DNA from 3 places in the Roseibium algae genome. Region 2 is predicted to be linked to each of the others. Evidence: riboswitches for the same ligand, from Rfam matches in the RefSeq annotation. Region 2 holds a riboswitch; each other region holds the start of a gene.

Region 1 (7,642 bases), on a different contig from region 2:
TGCAAGGGCACATAGACGACGTCATCCTTCACGGTCATGGCGACTTCATCAAGCATACCCTGACGCTTGGCCGGGTCAATTTCTCGCTGGATCAGCGGCAGAAGCTCGTCAACCCTGGCGTTCGAATAGCCGCCGAAGTTCCAGCTGCCGAGTTTTTTCTCTTTGTTCTGGGTGGTGACAAGGAAGCGGACCGGGTGCTCGGCATCGAAGGTGCCCGGTGACCAGCCAAGCAGGTACATGTCGTAATTGCCTGCGCGCAGTTCTTTCCAATAGGTGCGAACCGGCATTGCTGTCAGGTCGGCTTTCATGCCAACCTTGGTCAGCATTGCGGCCATGGCCTTGCAAAGTGCCTCATCGTTGATGTAGCGGTCATTCGGGCACATGAGGCCAAAGGAAAACCCGTCCGGATAGCCAGCTTCCGCAAGCAGTGCTTTTGCAGCCTCAGGCTCGAAGCCATCCCGGTTGGCTGCAGCCTCGCTGTAGCCCTTCATCTGCGGGCTCACCAGCTGACTGGCGACCTCCGCATTGCCGCGCATGATTTTTTCGACAAGAGCTTCCGCGTTGATTGCGAGCTGTGCTGCCTTGCGGACCCTCACATCCTGGAACGGATTTTTGTCTGTGGTTTCCTTGGAGTATTTCAGCGCGTCATGACTGTGGCCAAAGCCCAGCATGATAACACGCGCCTCGATGCCCTGGTGAAGCTTGAGACCGTCTTGAGAGGCGATCCGGTCAATGTCCTGAACTGGAACCGGGTTGATCAGATCAACCTGACCACTCAAAAGACCAGCCACCGCTGTTGCCGGATTGGCGATTGGCAGGAACGTTGCCTTCGTCAGATTATGCTCAGCTGTGTCCCACCAGCCGTCGAAAGGTTCCAGAACAGTTTCGACGCCCGGCTCACGGGCCACGATCTTGAAGGGGCCTGTTCCATTGGCGTTCAACGTTGCGAAGGTTTCGGTGTCTTTGGAAGGGCGTTCCGTGCCATTGGCTTCAGACCATTCCTTGTCCATGATCATGAAATTGGCGATGGAATCTGGGAAAATCGGATCCGGCCTGTGGGTCAGAAAGTCGACTGTGTAGTCATCAACTATGATCACGTCTTTGACTGGTGAGAACCACGAGCTTGTGTCGGATTCGTCTGAAGAGGCGCGTTGGTAGGAAAACAGCACGTCTTCCGCGTTGAAGGCAGAACCGTCATGGTACGTCACGCCCTGGCGCAGTTTGAAGCGCCAGCCATCCCCGCCAAGGGGCTCATAGCTTTCGGCAAGAGACCCTTCGATGGCCATGTCCTTGTTGCGGCGGACCAGTCCTTCATAAACGTTATTCAGGAAGCCAAGGACGGGCGAAGAATTGACCGCATGGGGGTCCATGGTCTGAGGGTCGGTTGGCGAGGACCAGCGCAGTTCCGCAGCGCTGGCGGTTGATACAGTTCCGAGAAGCGCCGCAGCGAGCGTAATCCCGACCGCAATGCGTCCAGTACGATTGTGTGAGTGTGTCATGACATCCCCCATGGCATAGGCTGATTTTGATTGAAATCAGCCTATGCCATTTGGAGATAAAAGAAATGCTGAAGCCCTGTGAGCGGTGGGCATCTCCCTCAAAACTGTGTGATCGACTTACGTTTACTGTGTGCCATCAAAACGGGTCGTGCCGCCGAACCGGCTCGGTCTGTGAGGCCATTCGACATCATTTCAATGGCCTGCTTCATAGGGGCTGTTTCTCGATCTGGTGTTTTCTTTTTTGAGAACGATATTATGTGTCAGTATTGTGAAAATGAAGTGAAGTAAGATTGTGAATTAGTTATATTGAGATTGAATTCATATCGTATATAAATAATAAGATGGATAAAGTATAAGTAAATTTTGAATTTGCTTGATCATTGCTTATGTTTTGTCAGCTTTTTCTATTTTAGAGGAGCCTTTAAAATATTTGAGGTGTGGGCTTGAAGATGAATTAGATCTAAGTTATTTAAATGAATGTTCGCTGTATTTATTTTGGTGTTCTACGGATTCTGAAATTACAGCGCCTCAGGTATGCCGACTGCGCCTAACGCAGAATACTTCATGACTGGCATCCTGCTGCACAGCGCCTCTTCGCGTTCGTGGCACTTTCGATGTGGTAAGATGATCTCCTCGAACGATATCCATTATCGTTGGGGATCGTGTAGGAGCGCGCGCCATGTGCGTTCCCGCTGCATTGTTCAAAAATCTTTTCTTGACGGGTGCATCCCAGTGCCTGCGCACGACAGAAATAATTGATTGAACGAGGAGCAATGAAATGCAGGATTCGAATGAGACGATTCACGCATCCCATGATCTAGACGGCGATATTTCTAAAATCAAAAATTACTATAAGGATTGGGCTGCCAACTACGATCAGGACGTGAAAGATCAGAGCTATGGTGGCCCGGAAGTCATCGGTAATCTGGCATCATTGATTGCTGTTTCTTATTTACACAAACAACCGGAGAATGTGCGCGTTCTGGATGCTGGTTGCGGCACAGGTTTGTCTGGCCTTGCGCTTCAGGAAACTGGCTTCAAGGTTGTTGACGGCTTCGACCTCTCGGATGAGATGGTCATGGAAGCTGAAAAAACCGGCGCTTATAAAGAACTTCGTGGCAGCGTTGACATAACAGTTGATCGTATTAGCGTGTTTGATCGCAAGTACGATTTGGTGGTTTCTTGTGGGGTCTTCACCCTTGGGCACGTCGAGCCGGAAGCGCTTTTGACATTGGCGCGGCTGTTGACGAAAGACGGCCATTTGGCAGTGAGTACGCGCAACAGCTATTTGAGCGGATCAGACTTCAAGAAAGAAAGTCAGGATTTGGTGCGCAGAGGCCTTCTTGAGGAAATTCTGATCATACCTGATGCACGCTATATTGCAGAAGAAGATGCCCACTACTGGGTTTATAAGCGCGGTCCCAAGCTAACATAGCATCAGGAAATGTCTGCGGCCTTGAGGCGAAGGCAGAGCGAGCTCAGAGCCTACGCCGATAGGCTTTGAATTCAGGGCTCTTGTGACGTTGCCCGACTGTGAGCTCGTTGCTCCAGCTCACAGTCGAAAAACGATCAAAACCCGGCCAGCAAGGTGTGACCCTTGCTGGCAAATATTTCCTGTCAGGCCTTGCCGACAACTATCTCCCGTCAGGCCTTGCCGACGACCATCAATGCAAAGGCTTGAACCAGAGCCACTTCCTTCAGGCGGTCAAAGCGGCCAGAGGCACCGCCATGACCTGCTTCCATGTTGGTCTTGAGCATCAACAGATTGTCGCCGGTCTTGGTCGCGCGCAATTTGGCAACCCACTTGGCAGGCTCCCAATAGGTCACGCGCGGATCTGTCAGACCGCCAACTGCAAGAATGGCCGGATAGTCTTTGGCTGCAACATTGTCATACGGAGAATAGCTGGCGATATACTCATAAGCTGGCTTCTCGGTGATCGGATTGCCCCATTCCGGCCATTCCGGTGGGGTGAGGGGCAGCGTGTCGTCGAGCATGGTCGACAGAACATCGACAAAGGGAACCTCTGCGATGATGCCGGCAAAGGCCTCAGGCGCCATGTTGGACACAGCCCCCATCAGCATTCCGCCAGCTGATCCGCCCTGGGCGATGATCCGGTCGTGAGAGGTGAAGCCTTCGCTTGCCATGTGCTTGGCAGCCACGATGAAGTCGGTGAAGGTGTTCTTCTTGGTCTCGCGTCGTCCGTCCCTGTACCAGCGAAAGCCCTTGTCCTTGCCGCCGCGAATATGGGCGATGGCGTAGACAAAGCCACGATCAACCAGAGACAGCGCATTGGTGTTGAAGCTGGCTGGCATGGACATGCCGTAAGATCCGTAGCCATACAGCAGACAAGGCGCAGATCCGTCCAGCGGCGTGTCCTTGCGATAGAGCAGGGAGATCGGCACGGTCTCGCCATCGGCCGTCGGGGCTTGCAGCCGCCGGGTGACATAATCGCCCGCAACATGTCCCGATGGCACTTCCTGTTCCTTGCGCAGCAACCGCTTGCGGGTTTCCACGTCGTAGTCATAGACACGCGACGGTGTGGTCATCGAGGAATAGCTGAAGCGAATTTCGGTGGTATCGAACTCGTAACCGCCGCCAAGACCCAGCGAAAAGGCTTCCTCATCAAAGGAAATCTCGTGCTCGATATGATCCGCCAGACGATGGATCACGATCCGCGGCAGGCCGTTTTCCCGTTCAAGGCGCACCATAAAGGTCTTGTAGACGTCATGGGACAGGATCAGGCAGCCTGGCTTGTGCGGTACCAGATCGGTCCAGAACTCACGGCCCGGCGTCGCTTTTGGTGCGGTGACGATCTTGAAATCTTCAGCGCCACCCAGATTGGTCAGGATGTAATAGGTGTCGCCATTGTCATCGAGGGAATATTCGACGCCCGTGTCGCGCGGCGCAATCAGATGCGGCGGGTCCAGGGGGGCGTGGGCTGAGATCGTCCAGATTTCTGACGTTTCATGGTCATGAATATCGATGATGATCGTGTCGCCGGACTGGGTCTTGCCGACGCCCATGAAGAAGCCTGCATCCTCTTCCTCGAAGATCAGGGCATCGGACGCCGGATCTGTGCCGATCTCGTGACGGAACAGCTTGGATGGGCGGTGGTTGGCATCCAGGCGAATGTAGAAAAGATACTTGCCATCTGCCGAGAACGTCCCGCCGCCAGAAGTGTCTTCAATGCGGGTTTCGCTGTCCTTGCCGGTTTCCAGATCACGGATCTGGAGGGAGTAGAATTCCGATCCCTTGTCGTCATAGCCCCAGGCCAGCAACTTGTGGTCAGATGAATGACCCGCGCCGCCGAACTTGAAATAGGCTTTGCCCTCGGCTTCCTTGTCACCGTCCAGAATGATCTCTTCATCAGACCCGTCGCGCTTGCTGCGCAGGAACTTCGGGTGCTGGCCACCAGTGACGAATTTCATACCGTATAGATACGGTCCATCCGGGGAGGGAACCGAGCTGTCGTCTTCCTTGATCCGGCCGCGCATCTCGGCGAACAGCTTGTCCTGCAAGTCCTTTGTCGGAGCCAGCATGGTCTCCTGATAGGCGTTTTCCGCCTCCAGATAAGCCCGGATGTCTGCATCGAGAACATCAGGGTCACGCATGACTTCCTGCCAGTTCTCTGCTCGAAGCCAGGCGTAATCGTCCTGACGTGTGATGCCGTGGGTTTCAAGGGTGAGGGGGCGTGCTTCAGCACGCGGAGGCTTTGGCTGTTTCATCATAGTTTCCGAAGTAGGATTTTTAGGCGCATGAGACAAGGGGCAGATGTTGGCAGAAGACATCACATGATTGCGCCTCATACCGGTGACAGTAAGATTGACATGCCCGTCAGGCCGCTTATCCTAGAGGTTTGATGGTTTCTGATCTCCGTAGTGGGATTGGGATGAAAAGGGAATACGGTAAGGTGTAGCCAACAGGCGCCGAGTCCGTGACTGCCCCCGCAACTGTAGGCGGTGAGCAAACCTGAACAAGGCCACTGGAGCAATCCGGGAAGGCTCAGGTGCGCTGCGACCCGCAAGTCAGGAGACCTGCCATCCGTGTTTAACCCTCAACCCGGGCGGGGTGCCCCGGAGGAGATCGCGAGATGGCATTGAAATCCCCCCTTTTTACACCCGTTTTGCGGGCGCTTGCAGCTCTTCGTGTGGCCGTTCGGTCTTCTGCGCGTTCTGGCATCGCGAAGCCTTTCGTCATTCAGGCATTCTGATCGCGGATATCGTTCCCATGCCCGATGAGCCCGTTGGAGACAATCGTCTTCGTAAATGGGCTTTTGTGGGGCTTGACTTTGGTTATGTAATAACATTACAAATTTGTGTGTTGGTTGCGCATCAGGTCTTTTGATTTGTGTCACGCTGTAAACCGGAAAGTGAAAATGACAGCCGCATCGTTGAAAATACGGGAGATTAGCTGGGGTCCATCCAAAGGGCTGACGCTATTGCATCCTGTCAGCTTCGAGCTGGTCCCTGGCGACTGCCTTGGGGTTGTCGGGGCCAATGGCGCGGGAAAATCAACCTTGTTGCGGCTGATCTATCGTTATTTGAAGCCCAGAACAGGGCAGATTCTTCTGGATGAACAAGACCTGTGGCGCCTGTCAGCCCGGCAAGCAGCTCAAAAGGTTGCCGCCGTTCTGCAGGAGCAGCCAACGGATTTTGCCTTGACCGTCCGTGAAATTGTGGCTCTTGGCCGCAGACCACATGCTTCAGGCTTTTCATCTCCTGCCGGGAGGGATCAGGTTATCGTCACCAAAGCCCTTGCGGACATGCAGTTGCAAGGCTTGCAAAACCGGCGGTTCGGCACCTTGTCTGGCGGCGAGCGGCAACGGGCGATGGTCGCCCGGGCGCTGGCGCAGGAGCCCAAGCTCCTGGTTCTGGACGAGCCGACGAACCATCTGGACATTCGCCATCAGCTGGAAATTCTCGAATTGGTCCGGGGCCTTCCTGTCACTGTTGTGACCAGCCTTCACGATCTCAATATGGCTGCCAGCCTTTGCGACACGGTTCTGGTGCTGGCTGGAGGGTATCCTCTGGCCTTTGGGCCGCCTTCACAGGTGATCACGCCGGAGCATGTCGATGCGGCCTTCGCTGTTCAAAGCCGTCTTGAGCTGCTTCAGCCGAGCGGGCAGCCCCATCTGACTTTCTCTCTTCCGTCTTGAATAAGGTTCTCTTTGAAATGAAACGTATTTTGGCAACCTTGCCCATTCTGGCTGCGCTGATGATTGCCGCGCCTGCTTCTGCCGCGACTACCGTGAAGAGCTGCAACAGGGATGTGACATTCGACGCGCCGCCAAAAGCGGCTGTCTCCAACGACGTCAATCTGACCGAGATGATGCTGGTTCTTGGCTTGCGCGATCATATGGTTGGCTACACCGGCATTTCCGGCTGGAAGACCCTGGATGAGGAAATGCGGAATGGCATAGCCGAGTTGCCGGAGCTTTCGGCGAAATACCCGAGCAAAGAAGTCCTGCTGGGCGCTGGGACTGATTTCTATTTCGCGGGCTGGAACTATGGCATGAAGGTCGGCGGCGAAGTGACGCCGGAGACGCTGGCACCGTTCGGCATCAAGGTCTATGAACTGACTGAATCCTGCATTCACATTGGAGCCAAACCAAAGGTGTCCATGGAGGACATGTACAACGACCTTCTGAACCTTGGCCGGATCTTTGATGTTGAAGATCGCGCGGAAAAACTGGTCGAAGGATATCGCAAGGAACTGGAGGACTTCCGCGCCACGCTGAAGACCGGCGAAGAACCGCTAAAGGTATTTGTCTATGACAGCGGCGAGGACAAGCCGTTCACTGCCGGACGATATGCCATGCCAACGGCCCTGATCGAGGCTGCAGGAGGCGTCAATGTTCTGGATGACCTAGGCAAGAGCTGGGCGACCATTGACTGGGAAACCGTGGTCGAGAAGAACCCGGACGTGATCATGATCGTTGACTATGGCACTGTGACAGCCGAACAAAAGCGAGACTTCATGCGGAACAATCCGGCCTTGGCCAAAATCGATGCAGTGAAGAATGATCGCTTCGTCACTCTGTCTTATGTCGAGGCGACGCCGGGACCGCGTAACATTGAAGCTGTCAAGAAGCTCGCTGCCGCGTTCTGGGGAGACTAGGACATGCTGGACCGCACCGCAGCAG
Region 2 (7,642 bases):
GGGCTCTGCTTCAAGTGGTTTTTCGAGGGTTTTCTCTGCTTTTATAAACTTCCCTTCTGCTGCAGAATTGATCACCGTCGATGTTAGAGAAGGCGCAATTGCACTGTCCAATTGGGCGCTTTGGATCGTTTCAACAGGCTCAGGGGACGTTGCCTCGACGGGCTGTGGCTGGACGATCGGCGTTTCAATGTCTTCAACGGGCTCGACCATGTCATCCAGGTCGGCTTCTTCAGGTTCCGCCACAGGCATGGCGGTTCCGGCAATCAGCATGTTTTCGAAAGCCTGACCTATGGTTGCGGCGCTCGTTTCAGCACCGCCTGCGGTCAGGATCTCGTCTTTGTTGCTCAACGTCGCCCAGGCCGCGATCCCCATATGCAGGCCGAGGGACAAAACGAGCGCGAGGGCAAGCCAGCGCCAGCCCGGAGAAATGTTGTGGCTATCCTTCATTGCGACCTCATGGTGACAACGGTCACCTTGCCAGCGCCAGCTGACTGCAGTTGCCCGACAATATCGACAAGCGTCTTGGCCGCCATGTCCTTGTCTGCCACCAAGCGCACTGGAATATTGCTCGGAGTGCTGCCTTGCGAGGTCTCACCGGATGTCTCACTTGCGTCAGAGCCTGGGGCGTTGGCCAAATAGGCCTCAACTGTGATTGGGTTGCCGCGATAATGCAGAGACCCGTCTTCACGCGCGACCAAAGCGTCGGGCGGTGGCACGGGATCAGTTTCGGTGCTGTCGATCAAATCGACTTCGCTGTCCATGGGCGGAGCCAACTGGCCTGCGATCAGGAAAAAGATCAGCATCAAAAAGACAATGTTGATCAGCGAAATCGTGTTTTCGCTTTTGCGCTGGATTGGCGTGAGTTGCAGTTTTTTCATCTTGTCAGATCCGTCCTAACGACGGGAAATTGAGCGCGTAAGAACCGCAGCTGTTATTTGGCGACAGTGAGGCTGAGACCTTCGACCCGCCGAATGGTTTCCATGGCACTTACAAGGTCCTGGGCAGTTGCTTTTTCCTTCGGCAGGATCAGCACAGATTTCGCACCCTTTTGGGCAAAGCCCGCAAGAATGGCTTCTGCTGTATCCAATGTCGCCTGCTGGCCATTGATCCGCAACCCGTCCGGCACAAGCGAAATGATGATGTCAGGCCCTTTGCCGGATGATTTGCCGTTACCGCCTGGTGGAGCAATTTCAACTTCACCGAACTTGGTGAATGTTGACGTCAGCATGAAGAACAGCAGGAGAAGGAAGATCACATCAATCAGGGATGTTAGCGAGAGCTTCCGGGACCGTGCCTGTGGCAGATCAATGCGCATGAATTGCCTGTGCGCTCATCTGATTTGGGGCTGCAGTCTTAATGATATTGTCCACTGAAATGGTTGCTGCATCTGGAACATCGGAGAGCAAAATCCCTGCGCCCAGAGTTTCGATTGCGACCCGCTCGTTGTCGATCCGACTTTCAAAGAATGTCAGCAGCAGGGACACTGGCATGGCGACGGCAAGACCGGCAGCAGTTGTCAGAAGTGCGACCCAGATGCCGCCTGCGAGCATGGATGGATCCACTGAATTCCCTGCTGACTGGAGGTTCTGGAACGCTTCAATCATTCCAAGCACTGTTCCGAACAGCCCCAGAAGGGGTGACACCTGTCCGATAGCATCCAAGGCTTTCAGGCCCCACTGCTGGTTGTGCAGCCGCGTGAGCGCGCGCCTTGAAATCTCTTCCTCGATTGCGGTTTTGTCGAGGGTCCCGGTCAGCGACAGGCGCATGGCTGTTGCAACGGTTTCCTCAGAAGCTGTACGCGGCACACCAATCTTGCGGATGGCTTCGAGCTGATTGCCATTACGCCATAGGAATACGGCCTGGCGGGAGCGTCGCGTGTTGCCAACACCTTCGCGCCAGAACTGATAGATTTTCATCAGAACAAGAGCGAGCGCAATGACGGACAGGACGGCAATGAGGGAGACCACCGGTCCGCCGGCGTCCAGCAATTTTAGAACAGGCTGGAAAAAACTGGTCTGATCCATGGGGCTAACTCTTACTTGATGAAGGCGATTGTGGTGCGGGTCTTGGGCTCTAGGGCCGTGATGCACATATTTTCGGTGCCGGGCTGCGGATCAACCAGGTCACAACGTGCGGCTCCGTTGACCAGGATCTTGCCAATTGACGGGCATTTGACGCCGGCAAGTTCGAACTGACGCACGACGGTTTTTTGATCCTGGATGGCACCGAAGTCGAAGGCGGTCATTTGATCGACCAGTCCGTCAGCGTTGAACAGGACGAATTCGTAAGCCAGTCCACCAAGGGCTTGGCCTGTCGAATTGGAGGCTACAAAAGACAGCATGCAGCCGTTGGCTGTCTCTGATGCCCGGTTCAATTCGAGTGACAGGTTGTTTTCGGCAGCTTGAACCACGAAGGGGGCCGATAGTGCATAAGCCATTGTTGCAGCAAGGCAAACAGTTGTTCGGCGATGTGAAAGAAAGCCTTTGCCAAACGTTTGCTTCATGAAACTACGCATATTGTCCCCACACTCGGTTTTGAGTCTTAAAGCTACGGGCGGCTGAATAGCTGGTTCAGCAGATGGCATTAGCATCTTGCCTGCATGCGATATATGACAATCAGTATCAGGTATTGTGGGTATGAAATATGAGGGTGGTAGTCAAGTAATTCCGGGTGTGGATCTGCAATTTTATCGTGCAAGCAAGTGTTTGCGGATGGGTTTCCATGGGGAGGGTGAAGAGGTCGTTCAGCCGGAAATGACAATTCTGAGGCCGTGCGTGATGCAATGCAAATCAACGCTGTCATCATCAAGTCTTCTTGATGATCTTCAAAGCGGTCAAATCTTTAAAAGAAGGAGCAATGGCTCCCCGAGCAGGGCTCGAACCTGCGACAATTCGATTAACAGTCGAATGCTCTACCAACTGAGCTATCGGGGATCACCAACGTGGTGGCGGAACGTGTCTGCTCCGTCGATGGATGAGCGTATAACAAACGCTTTGCCGGTTTGCCAAGCCCCTCATCAAACTATTTTCATTGAAAAGATATAATCGTCGTGGATTGCGTTGGATAACTTATTATTTTCAGTAGGTTGAGCGGAATTTTTAGGTTGGGGAATTGTGCAAATGCCTTTCAATGCGGCTTGTTGTTTTTCAAAAAGCAAACGGTCGGCAGGTGCGCTTGTGATTGGTGCTTGTTAGTGCCGATCCTTGCCGAATGATCGAGGGAGGTTAGGCTTGGCTTGTTTGTCGCCTGCCAAGCCGCTACAGAAGGAGTGTCATGGTTTTCCGCGTGCTCTTTGCGCGTTGGAAATGAAACGGGAATGCGGTGCGGATCTTTATTGGGATCCAATTCCGCGGCTGCCCCCGCAACTGTAAGCGGCAAGGGGCTCTGCGACATGCCACTGGAACAGGCCAATCTGGCCGGACCGGGAAGGCGCAGAGACCTGATTGAGCCGCAAGCCAGGAGACCGGCCTGACAATCTTTGGGTCATTGATTTCAGTGACCTTAGTTCAACAGCCGTCGGGTGGACGGCAGGAGCCAGGCTGAATGCTATATTTACACCGCTGCTGCGGTCGATCTTTCACACATTTGTTCACCCGCCGATTTGGCGGTGTGCGCTTCTCCGGCCCTGACTTATGAGCGGGCAGGCTAAGACGAGTGTCACATTGATTCTGGGCGGTGTGCGTTCCGGAAAGAGCCGGTTTGCAGAAGAGCTGGCGATGAACAGCGGTCTACGACGTGTCTATGTGGCAACCAGTCCGGTGATTGATACGGAAATGGATGAACGCATTGCGTTGCATCGTGCCCAACGTGGGGATGACTGGCGCACCATCGAGGAAGAACTCGATCTTGTTGGTGTGCTGACCCGTGAAGCTGCGCCCGATACCGTCATTCTCGTTGATTGCCTGACCCTTTGGCTGAACAACCTTCTTTATCGTGAACGTGATGTCGCACTGGAGGCCCGCCGCCTTGCGGAGGCTCTGGAAAGCATCAAAGGCCCGTGCGTGCTGGTTTCCAACGAGGTTGGCATGGGCATCGTGCCCGAAAATGCTCTGGCGCGGTCGTTTCGTGACGCACAAGGACGTCTCAATCAGGATATCGCGGCGGTCGCGCAGAAGGTGATTTTTGTCGCTGCCGGTTTGCCGCTTGTTTTAAAACCCTCTTCTCACCCGGATATCAAAATATGACCATCGGACAGAAAATTCCTGCCACCATCGTCACAGGCTTTCTGGGCGCAGGCAAAACCACGTTGATCCGCAATCTGCTGAAGAATGCTGATGGCCGCCGCATCGCGCTGATCGTCAATGAATTCGGCGATATGGGGTTTGATGGTTCTCTCATGAACGGTTGCGCGGATCCCGATTGCGCTGCAGAGGAAGTGGTGGAACTCACCAATGGCTGTATCTGCTGCACGGTTGCCGATGATTTCCTGCCCACCATGGAAATGCTTTTGGCGCGGGACAATCCGCCAGAACACATCGTTATTGAAACGTCTGGCCTTGCCTTGCCTCAGCCGCTGGTGCGCGCATTTTCCTGGCCGAGCGTCAAGACCAAGGTAACCGTCGATGGGGTGGTGACAGTGCTGGATGCAGCAGCTCTTGCCGAAGGCCGGATCGCACTGGATGAAGCAGCCCTTGAAGCCCAACGCGCAGCGGATGACGCATTGGATCACGAGAGCCCTGTGGAAGAGTTGTTTCATGATCAGTTGACCTGCGCTGATCTGGTGGTTCTGAACAAGGCGGACCTGATCTCCAGTGATGCACTTGCCAAGGTGCGGGCAAAGATATCTGCCGATGTGCGAGACAGCGTTCACATTGTCTCATCGGAAAAAGGCACTTTGCCGATTGAAGTTCTGTTGGGACGTCAATCTGCTGCCGAACATGACATGGCAGCGCGCCACGAACATCACCACCATGATCACGATGATGACCACGGGCACGATGAACATGAACACGATGGCGACCATGACCACGATGATGAGCATCACCATCACCACCATGATGATTTCGAAAGCCATGTGTTGCCGGTGTCTGCCTTCGCGAGTTTGAAGGCTGCAGAAGCCAAGGTGCTGGAAGCCATGGCCTTGAAAGGCGTGCTACGGATCAAGGGCGCGCTTGTCATTGATGGCAAAGCTGCTCCGGCCATGGTTCAGGCGGTCGGCCCTCGGGTCGAGACATGGTTCGCTGCAGGGGCAGAGAGTTCCGGGCGTCTGGTGGTGATCGGGCTGAAAGGCCTTGATCTTGAGGACGTCAAGACACTGCTCGGCAGCACTGCGGAAGCGGCATGACGCTGATTATCCGTCACAGCCTAAATGCATCCCGGATTCACTCGACCAACTGTCTTGGCTGCAAGGGGTAGCGGATGCACATACTTGCGAGTCAGGCACGGCGGATCGATGACGGCGGGGATGCGGTTGATCTGGGTCAGGCGCCCGCTGATATCGTTTTCCTGTCGGCGGCTGACACGGAACTGGGGTCTTTCTCCAGCGCTCATAATGGGCTTGGTGCGCAGAGCTGCAGCCTGCGCCTTGCCAGTATCATGGCGTTGTCTCACCCTTACTCGGTCGACCTTTACGCAGAGCAGACGGTGCGCGGCTCGAAGATTGTTGCTGCGCGTCTTCTCGGGGGGGTGGAATACTGGCGCTATGGGGTTGAGCGGCTGGAGGAAGAGGCAAGGGCGTTCGATGTCCAATTGGTTCTCATTCCAGGTGATGACAAATGGGATGAGGCGCTGGCCTCAAGGTCTACGGTGCCGTTGGAAACAGTGCGCCGGTTCTGGCGCTATTGTGTTGAGGGCGGGCCGGGCAATTATGCAAATGGTCTGCTTTTTCTTGCTCACTTGGTTGGGAGAGCCGAAGAGCCTGCCCATCCGGTCCCACTTCCGCGCGCGGGAATCTATCTTCCAGGTCACACAGCGCCAAGTGTTGATACGCTGAAAGCAACATGGGCCGATCAATCAAGACCAGTTGCTGCCATCACGTTTTATCGTGCTCTGGTGCAAGGGGCCCAGACTGCGCCTGTTGATGCGTTGATCGAGGCTTTGGACAGATCAGGCGTTAATGCGCTGCCTGTGTTTTTGTCTTCGCTGAAGGAAGCCGAATCCGCTGACATTCTGGCAAGCCTGTTTGAGGCAGCTTCGCCTGATGTGGTTCTGAATGCGACCGCCTTCGCCGTTTCCAAGGTAGGCGTTGCCCATCAGACGACACCGCTTGATGCGCCCGGGAAGCCTGTGCTGCAAGTGGTGTTTTCGTCGTCCTCCAAGGAAGGCTGGGAAGACAGCGATCAAGGGCTGTCGATCCGCGATCTTGCCATGCATGTGGTTTTGCCGGAGGTGGATGGACGCCTGTTGACGCGGGCGATCTCCTTCAAGGAAGAAGACCGCTTTGAGGAGGCCACTCAGTCCACGCCTGTACGTTTTGTTCCGGTGCCGGACCGTGTGTCTTTCGTGGCTCAACTTGCTGCCAATTGGGCGCGGCTGTCGCATGTGCCGGTACAACACAAGAAAACGGCTCTGATCCTTGCGAATTACCCAAACAAGGATGGCAGGCTTGCAAATGGGGTCGGGCTGGATACGCCTGCGTCTTGCGCTGGGCTGCTTCAAGCCATGAAGGCAGAGGGCTTTGATGCTGAGGGTGCCCCAGAGTCGTCAAGGGCCTTGATGGATATCCTCACGCAAGGTGTGACCAATGCGCTGGGCGGGCGAGAGCAACGACAACACTTTGAGACCCTGCCGCTTGCTGCCTACAGGGCGGCCTTTGCAGATTTGCCAGAGAGTGTCCGTCGCGGCGTCATGGAACGTTGGGGCCGGCCGGAAGACGATCCGCATGTACTGGATGGCGGCTTTCGTCTGGCGCTGCATCGGTTCGGTAATCAGATGGTCGGTATTCAGCCTGCACGCGGCTACAACATTGATCCCAAGGAAACCTATCACGACCCGGATCTGGTTCCGCCACATCACTATTTCGCATTCTACATCTGGCTGCGGCAGGTGTTTGGCGTTCATGCGGTCGTGCATCTTGGCAAGCATGGCAATCTGGAATGGCTGCCGGGCAAGGCGTTGGCGCTGTCTGAAGGCTGTTATCCTGAAGCCGTGCTTGGGCCAGTGCCGAACATCTATCCGTTCATTGTCAATGATCCGGGTGAGGGGGCACAGGCCAAGCGACGAACGTCTGCGGTGATTGTCGATCATTTGACACCGCCTTTGACCCGGGCCGAAAGCCATGGGGTGGCGGGCGAACTCGAAATTCTCCTTGATGAATATTATCTTGCCAGCGGTGTTGATCCGCGCAGGCTCAAGGCACTGACAAGCGATATCCTTGATGTCGCCGTCCGCAATGGGCTCGACAAGGATATCGGCATCTCGGATGAGATGGACGAAGCCACTCGGCTTGCTCGCCTTGACGCCCATCTGTGCGACTTGAAAGAATTGCAGATCCGGGATGGCTTGCACATATTGGGTGAAAGCCCGATGGGCAACCTCCTAACCGATCTCCTGGTTGCGCTGGTCCGTGTCCCGCGCGGCAAGGAAACGACTCAACAAAGCCTGCAGTGGGCGATTGCGGATGACCTGAAATTTGCTGGTTTTGATCCGTTGGATTGTGACTTCTCGGCGCGCTGGACGGGGGAAAAGCCGGAGGTGCTCGCAT
Region 3 (7,642 bases), on a different contig from region 2:
ACCGCACCTTCGTACAGATCGGTATGGGTGAAAGACTCTTCGAGAAGAGCTGCAAAATCCTCGGTGGAGGGGTTCAGTTCAGACATTTAAACTCCTGGTGCCAATCCTGGCAGGCCGCCGGCGGGTTTGTGTTTCAATGTGGATCCCTTATCTCCCGGAACAGGCCTTTGGCTTGTTCTTCCGTTCCAATGGAACGGGCCGGCAGGGCGAGAAATAGTTGATCCTGTTTTTGAGCAAAGTTTGCGATCATCGCCAGCTTTGCCCATTCGTTCAGTCGTACGTATTGGGTCAAATGACCAAAACGTCCGAAAATTCATATGTGGTTACCTGGAAGCCCTTAAATCAAGCGCGTCCAACAGGCAATTCGAATTGGTTACGAAAACACAACTCACTTGACACGCTACCTAAAGAGTTCAAGTGCTTTGAACGCACTTTCGTCTCAAGTTGGCATCGTGTCGCGCGCCTTGGATATTATATCCACAGCTGCCTGAAACGCCGTTTCTATATCCATTTCTGTTGTATCAAGCAAGTGGGCATCTTCAGCTTGCTTCATTGGTGCGATTGTGCGCTGGCTGTCGCGTAAGTCCCGGCGCTTAAGATCTTCCAGCACGTCGGCAAATTCTGCCTCGATTCCTTTGGATCGCATTTCGTCTGTCCGGCGGTGCGCCCGAGCCTCTGAAGACGCTGTCACGAACAGTTTCACTTCCGCGTTCTGGCAAACAACCGTACCGATGTCGCGTCCATCAAGGACGGCGCCTGGGGGCTTGTTCGCGAACTCTCTTTGAAGCCGAACCAGCTCCTCCCGCAAACCACCCAGAACGGCAACACGAGAAGCCACTTCGCCGATTTCATGTGCGGATAGAAGGGACTTGTCCATATGGCCAAGATCCAGGTTGCGGGCAATCTCTATCGCGATGGCCTCATCACCCAATGGCATGCCTTTGGCAAGCAGAGCTGCGGCTACGGCGCGATACGTCAGTCCCGTGTCCAGATGGCGCAGTTCGAAATGCTCGGCAAGTCGACGCGATAGTGTTCCCTTGCCAGAAGCCGCCGGCCCGTCAATCGCAATGATCATGCTGCCTCACTTGCCGATTTCTGAATATCGGCACCAAGGCCGGAAAAGAGCGAGGTGAACGTTGGGAAGCTTGTGGCAATCACTGCACCATCGTCCGCAGTCACAGGATTGTGAGCGGCCATGCCCAGCACCATGAATGCCATGGCGATCCGGTGATCAAGGTGCGTTACAACTGTTCCGCCGCCGATCTGGTTGGCGCCACCCGTGACTGTCAGGCTATCTTCGCCTTCGACACAAGGAATGCCGTTGGCTTCCAATCCGCGTGCAACGGCTGCAAGGCGATCTGATTCTTTGACCCGCAGCTCATCAAGGCCCGGCATATGAGTGTCGCCTTGTGCAAAAGCAGCTGCCACAGCCAGAACCGGGTATTCGTCAATCATGGAAGGCGCACGTTTGGGTGGCACCGTAATGCCTTTAAGTTGGCTTGATTTGACTTTGATGTCGCCGAGTTCTTCGCCGCCGGAATTGCGCTTGTTGACAATCTGGATGTCGCCGCCCATTTCGATCAGAGTTTTGATCAGACCGGTGCGGTGTTCGTTGAGTAGGACATTTTCAATCGTGACGTCTGAACCTGGAACAATCAGGGCAGCTACGATCGGGAATGCGGCCGAAGAAGGATCCCCTGGGACTTCGACGTCCTGCGGCTTCAATTCGGGCTGGCCTTTGAGCTTGATGACACGCTCCCCAGCTTCATTGAGCGTGACAGAAATATCTGCACCAAATCCGGTCAACATTTTTTCCGTGTGGTCGCGTGTCGCAATCGGTTCAATGACAGTTGTGATGCCGGGCGCGTTCAGTCCAGCCAGCAGCACTGCAGATTTGACTTGAGCGGAGGGCATGGGAACACGGTATGTCAATGGCAGTGGTTGCTTGGCGCCGCGAATCGAAGCAGGCAAACGGTCGCCATTTCGGGCGACAACGCTAGTTCCCATGTCTCGGAGTGGGTCGAGGACCCGGCCCATCGGACGTCCGGACAAGGATGCATCCCCAACAAAAGTTGCTGCAATGTCATGGGTTCCGATAATGCCCATTGTCAGACGAACACCGGTTCCGGCGTTGCCAAAATCAATGACGTGGTCAGGTTCAAGCAAGCTGCCAAGGCCTATGCCGTCGACAACATAAAGTCCGTCTTCCTGCCGCTCTATCTTTGCCCCGACAGCGCGCATGGCGTCTGCTGTTGCCAGTACATCCTCTGATTCCAGCAGGCCGGAGACTGTGGTCCGGCCGACAGCCAGAGCGCCAAACATAAGCGACCTGTGAGATATCGACTTGTCGCCGGGTACGCGGATGGTCCCGGTCAGGGGGCCGGCAGAGCGGGTCGTAAGGGGGGCAGGTAGGGGACCATGGGACATGCAGCTGGTTTCCGGACGTTTTACTTAAACAAAAGTTGTTCTTGCTATCATGTGGATCGCCGTTCGTCATCTACCGGATGGCTTGAAATTTTGCTTGTCTCGTGCAGAACTTTCCATAGGGCACGAATTTTCATCGATTTGGCTTTGACAGGATGGCGCTTCCAAGGGTATGGGGCGCAACGAAACAAACGTAGATGAAGGGTTAGCACAGTGGCAAAACCTGAACTTGGCACAAAACGATTGTGCCCGAGTTGCGGCGCGAAATATTTTGATCTGAACCGCGATCCGATCACTTGCCCGAAATGTAACACGGTCTTTGAGGCCGTTGTGACAGCTCGTGCGGCGAAGGCTGCAAAAGCAAAGGCGGCCGAGGAGGACGATGACGACGACGAAGAAGACGACATTGTAGCCAGCCCGGATACCGTATCTCTTGAAGAGGCCGACGCGGAAGCTGAAGGCGTGGACGTCGACGTACCTGATCTAGATGATGACGATGACGACGATGAAGCTACAGGCGATGTTTTCATCGAGGATGACGACGATGAAGACGATGCTGTTCCTGGAATTCGCGTTGAGGTCGATGACGATCTAGATCGCTAAGCATCTGGTTTTGAATGCTTAAAATGCATTTAATCTTATCCACAGAGGGAATTGAAATTCATTCGATTTTCCTCTTGATCGATTGGAGCGGCGCGACTATGTTGCGCCCTCAATGAGGTCGGGTCCCAACCCGGCTTATGAAGATTGGGGCCATAGCTCAGCTGGGAGAGCGCTTCGCTGGCAGCGAAGAGGTCAGCGGTTCGATCCCGCTTGGCTCCACCATTCCCCTTACCTGTTTAAATTGCGATTAAAACGGCTTGAGTGGCAGTGCATCTCGCTACAGGCTCTCCTGCTTTTCTGGTCTGTTAGGGTAAGGTAGGGCTATTCTGTTATGTGATTTGCCTTGGCGGTTGATTTTTGAGCGTTAGGAATGAAGCGCATTGATTATCTCGCTCGCGGGCCTTTTTCTTTTGTCTTTTCTGGCTGCCACCTTGTTGCCTGCTCAATCGGAGCTGGTTCTTGCTGGGTTGATTACGGCTGAGGCCGCCCCCGTATGGCTGCTTATCTGTGTGGCCAGTGTTGCGAATACCCTTGGTTCGGCGGTTAATTGGTTGTTGGGGCGTGGCGTTACGAGTTTCTCTGATCGTCCCTGGTATCCGGTCAAGCCGGAAAAGCTTGCAAAAGCCTGCGGATGGTACCAGCGATATGGAAAATGGAGCCTGTTGCTCAGCTGGGCGCCGTTCATTGGAGATCCGTTGACGTTGGTCGCGGGCATCTTGAAAGAGCCATTTCTTCCGTTTCTGGTTCTGGTGTCGATTGCCAAAACGGGACGGTACCTGATCGTGGCGGCTGTTATGCTTGAATTCCTGTAGCGAAAAATCTTCCTTGCGAGTGAGGTGTCTCAATAAAAAGCCCGGGCTGTTGACCCGGGCTTTCGTGTGTTTATGGCTGCAAGGTCGTCAGGTGGCTGGGCTATGCAGGCGCGACTGTACGATCGCACTGCCTTTCAGGCCGGACAAGGTTTTGGCTCCGGCCAAGGCTGCCAGATCCGCAAGTGGCTCAATCGCGACGACCAGCATGTAGGCCGCCCCGAAGGAGGCGATTGAGGACAGGTTTGCCGCTTCAAAACCCTGGCCATAGAGCGCCCAGAAGCCAACCCAGCCTACAACGCCGCCTTGATAAGCGACCGAAAGAGCCAAGGCTTGTGAGTATTTCACATCGACATAGGCCGTATTCGCTGGAATGATTTTCTTTGCTAGCAGGCCCATGGCAAACAGTGGCACGAGCAGCGTCGTGACGTTCATGCCGTATTGCGGTAGATCAAAAGGCGCAAAAAACACTCCTTGAAGCAGCAATCCGGCCGCAAGACCAACAGCTGCAGGACCCGCGCCAAATATCAAAAACAATGTCGTTCCGAGGATTAGGTGAACTTCAGAAACGCCAACTGGATAATGCGGCAAAATTTCAAAGAAGCTATAAACCAGTATGGTCGCGAGGAAGGACCGGCTGATAAGGCCTGTAAATCCGCAGTCGCGAAGTTCGCCTGCTGCCGTTTTCGCAGTGAAGCCAATGGATGCGATCGCTGTCGCATAGCTTAGAGTGAGTTTGGCACCATCAACGATGCCCGGTTCAATATGCATGTTTTTCTCCTGTCCACACCCGCCGTGTGGGAGGTTTAAGGAGGCTCCTTATTTCGGAACCGGTTGAGCGGTGGCAGGTCTCCTGGCTCGCGGTTCATCGCCTTTCCCGCCTTCCCGGGCACTCTTGGTGCACCAGTGGCTTTCGGGGTAGGCTCGCCGCTTACAGTTGCGGGGGCAGCCACGGTCTTGGTCCCTTTTGGGTACGCCTCACCGTGTTCCCTTTTAATCCGCCGCACCGTTTGATTGGCGGAACCATCCCGCACATTGTCAGGGACAATGGCTGTGCAATGCAAGGCCTCTCCCAAACGGAAATGCTGTTTCCTCAGTGATATGAGGATGAGTAGGCGAAGCTATCAAACGGGCGAGTCAAACGGCATTCCGGCATCCTGTATTTGTCATCAAGGGTTCATATGAACGATGTGAGAGCTTCATCCACGCATTCTAGGATTGCACTTGAATGTCTGAAACGACGCTGACTGAGGCGTATGGGCAGAAAGTACTGAGAAAATAAATATTGTTTTCCATGAACTTAAAGAACCTGCCCACAGCGTAACGCTCGTTCGGAGATTTAAATACCTTGCGCAGCCTTCCATGTTCGTTTGGAGTGTCGTTTAATGTTCATATGAACGACACAGAGCGTTCATATGAAAACAATACGAAGCGCAGGCAATATCAATGGACCGTTGAGCAAGCCATTTCGGCGGTCTGGATTTTTAACTGCTGACAGGGGCGTAAGCCTCGCTTGATGGGAGCAAACAAAATGGCTTACCGTAAAACCGTTGCCAGCCTCGTGGCTGCAGCCGCATTGCTCGGTACTTCTTCTGTTTCTTATGCTGCGACTGACATCACTTGGTGGCACGCAATGGGCGGACGCCTCGGCGAAGTCGTCAACGAAATCTCCACTGGCTACAATGCGTCCCAGGATGCATGTAATCTGACCCCTGTTTACAAGGGCGGATACGAAGACACGTTGACAGCCGGTATCGCGTCCTTCCGTGCAGGTGAACAGCCGAACATCCTGCAGGTTTTTGATGCTGGCTCAGCCACCATCATCGGTGCCAAGGGTGCGGTCATTCCTGTTCAGGATCTGCTCAGCGATAACGGCGTAGATTTCAACATCGAAGACTACATTGCTGGTGTTCGTTATTTCTACGCTGACAGCGATGGCAAAATGATCGGCATGCCGTTCAATTCGTCTGCGCCTATTCTTTACATCAACGACGAAGCCATGAAAAAGGCTGGTGTTGAAGCTCCGAAGACCTACGAAGAATTCGAAGCAATCGCGCCTAAGCTGAAAGAGGCAGGCTATGTGCCGCTCGTTCAGTCTCACCTGCCTTGGGAATTTGTCGAAAACTTCAAGTCCCGTCATAACTTGCAGTTCGCAACCAACAACAACGGTTACGATGGCGCCAAGGGCACTGAGCTTGTTTTCGGTGAGCCGATCAAGAACCACTTCAAGGCTGTCAAAGGCTGGCTGGACGATGGTCTGTTCGGTTACTATGGCACAGGCTGGGGCGACAACCAGACACCCTTCAACGAAGGCAAAGTTGCTCTTTGGATCGGCTCTTCAGGGTCGTTCGGCGGAATTGCAAAGACTGTCGAATTCCCGTTCTCCGCAACATTCCTGCCTTATTGGGATGCTGTTGAAGGAGCCAACACGGCGTCTTTCATCGGTGGGGCAGCCCTCTTTGCCATGTCCGGCAAGCCTGCTGAAGAGAACAAGTGTGTTGCTTCTTTCTTCCAGTATCTGACGTCTCCTGAAGTTCAGTACATGTGGCACAAGGAAACCGGCTATGTGCCGATCACCAACGCTGCATACGAACTGGCCAAGAAAGACGGTCACTACGACCGTACACCTGCTGCCGAAGTCGGCATCCAGCAGCTTTCTTTGCCAACGGGTGAATGGACCAAGGGCTACCGTATGGGCTTCTACGTTCAGATCCGTGACGTGATGAACCGTGAACTGGGCAAGGTCATGTCCGGTGAAACGACTGTTGATGCTGCTTTCGATACTATTAAAGCTGATGGCGACAAGCTGCTCGCCCGTTTTGCCAAGACAACTGGGAACTAAGTCCCGGGCCTAAAAGAAACGATGGGGGCGCACTTGCGCCCCCATTTCCATGAGGCTGGCGGGCAGTTTGGTCAAGATGACCATGGCCCGCCGCATCTGTTCCCGGTGAAGCGATGAAAAAAGTTCAATTCAAATCCCGCTACGTTCCGTATCTCTTGCTGTTTCCACAGCTCGGGATCGTCACGGTCTTCTTTCTTTGGCCTGCTGCTGAAGCTGTACGCTCTTCTTTTTATCTGGAAGATCCGTTTGGCTTCGGGTCCACATTCGTGGGGTTCGACAATTTCATCGATACGGTCACCTCTACCGATTACGCAAGGGTTGCCTGGTTCACTGCAGCTTTCACGGTTCTTGTGACGTTCCTCTCGCTTGGCATAGCGCTGCTGTTAGCGGTCAAAGCTGACAAGGTTCTGCATGCCTCATCCACCTATAAGACGCTGCTGATGTGGGTCTATGCCGTGGCTCCCCCAGTCGCTGGCCTGATCGGTATTTTGCTGTTTGATCAGCATGTGGGGCCTATCGTGGATCTTTTCGCCATGTTTGGTTGGAATATGCAGGTTGGTGTCAGCTACTATGATACGGCCTTTGCGATGATCACTGTCGCGGTCTGGAAGCAAATTCCAGTCAATTTCATCTTTTTCCTGTCAGGCCTTCAAGGCATTTCAAAATCAGTGCAGGAGGCTGCCAGCATCGATTGCAGGTCTGGTTTCCGCCGCTTCTGGACGGTGACCTTTCCATTGCTCGCTCCGACGGGTTTCTTCCTGCTGATTATCAACATCACCTATGCCTTCTTTGATACGTTCGGCATCATTGATGTGATCCTCAAGGGCGAGCCAGGCAACAATCCGGTGACCCTTGTCTACAAGGTCTACCTGGATGGGTTCCGGGGCAACGATCTTGGTGGGTCCTCTGCGCAGTCAGTTATTCTGATGGCGCTGGTCTTCATCCTGACTGTCATTCAGTTCCG

What was found. Region 2 has a riboswitch for cobalamin ahead of cobU (bifunctional adenosylcobinamide kinase/adenosylcobinamide-phosphate guanylyltransferase). Riboswitches for the same ligand answer to the same signal wherever they lie in the genome.
Region 1: it holds a riboswitch for cobalamin, as region 2 does, so the genes downstream of both, V6575_RS07375 (ABC transporter ATP-binding protein) here and cobU (bifunctional adenosylcobinamide kinase/adenosylcobinamide-phosphate guanylyltransferase) in region 2, are expected to answer to the same signal.
Region 3: it holds a riboswitch for cobalamin, as region 2 does, so the genes downstream of both, V6575_RS14080 (energy-coupling factor ABC transporter permease) here and cobU (bifunctional adenosylcobinamide kinase/adenosylcobinamide-phosphate guanylyltransferase) in region 2, are expected to answer to the same signal.

The regions. Positions count from the first base shown of each region.
Region 1 covers NZ_JBAKIA010000004.1:217,745-225,386, forward strand. The annotation lists gene V6575_RS07360 (ABC transporter substrate-binding protein) at 1-1,499, opposite strand, end outside; gene V6575_RS07365 (class I SAM-dependent DNA methyltransferase) at 2,278-2,934, shown strand; gene V6575_RS07370 (S9 family peptidase) at 3,144-5,225, opposite strand; cobalamin riboswitch at 5,344-5,556, shown strand; gene V6575_RS07375 (ABC transporter ATP-binding protein) at 5,876-6,655, shown strand; gene V6575_RS07380 (ABC transporter substrate-binding protein) at 6,673-7,617, shown strand.
Region 2 covers NZ_JBAKIA010000005.1:176,135-183,776, reverse strand. The annotation lists gene V6575_RS09765 (energy transducer TonB family protein) at 1-447, opposite strand, end outside; gene V6575_RS09760 (ExbD/TolR family protein) at 444-878, opposite strand; gene V6575_RS09755 (ExbD/TolR family protein) at 932-1,315, opposite strand; gene V6575_RS09750 (MotA/TolQ/ExbB proton channel family protein) at 1,305-2,024, opposite strand; gene V6575_RS09745 (hypothetical protein) at 2,036-2,503, opposite strand; tRNA gene V6575_RS09740 (tRNA-Asn) at 2,858-2,933, opposite strand; cobalamin riboswitch at 3,258-3,485, shown strand; gene cobU (bifunctional adenosylcobinamide kinase/adenosylcobinamide-phosphate guanylyltransferase) at 3,633-4,184, shown strand; gene cobW (cobalamin biosynthesis protein CobW) at 4,181-5,284, shown strand; gene cobN (cobaltochelatase subunit CobN) at 5,359-7,642, shown strand, end outside.
Region 3 covers NZ_JBAKIA010000009.1:180,997-188,638, forward strand. The annotation lists gene rpsA (30S ribosomal protein S1) at 1-86, opposite strand, end outside; gene cmk ((d)CMP kinase) at 440-1,075, opposite strand; gene aroA (3-phosphoshikimate 1-carboxyvinyltransferase) at 1,072-2,427, opposite strand; gene V6575_RS14065 (TIGR02300 family protein) at 2,638-3,027, shown strand; tRNA gene V6575_RS14070 (tRNA-Ala) at 3,174-3,249, shown strand; gene V6575_RS14075 (YqaA family protein) at 3,408-3,839, shown strand; gene V6575_RS14080 (energy-coupling factor ABC transporter permease) at 3,927-4,607, opposite strand; cobalamin riboswitch at 4,663-4,879, opposite strand; gene V6575_RS14085 (extracellular solute-binding protein) at 5,368-6,678, shown strand; gene V6575_RS14090 (ABC transporter permease subunit) at 6,792-7,642, shown strand, end outside.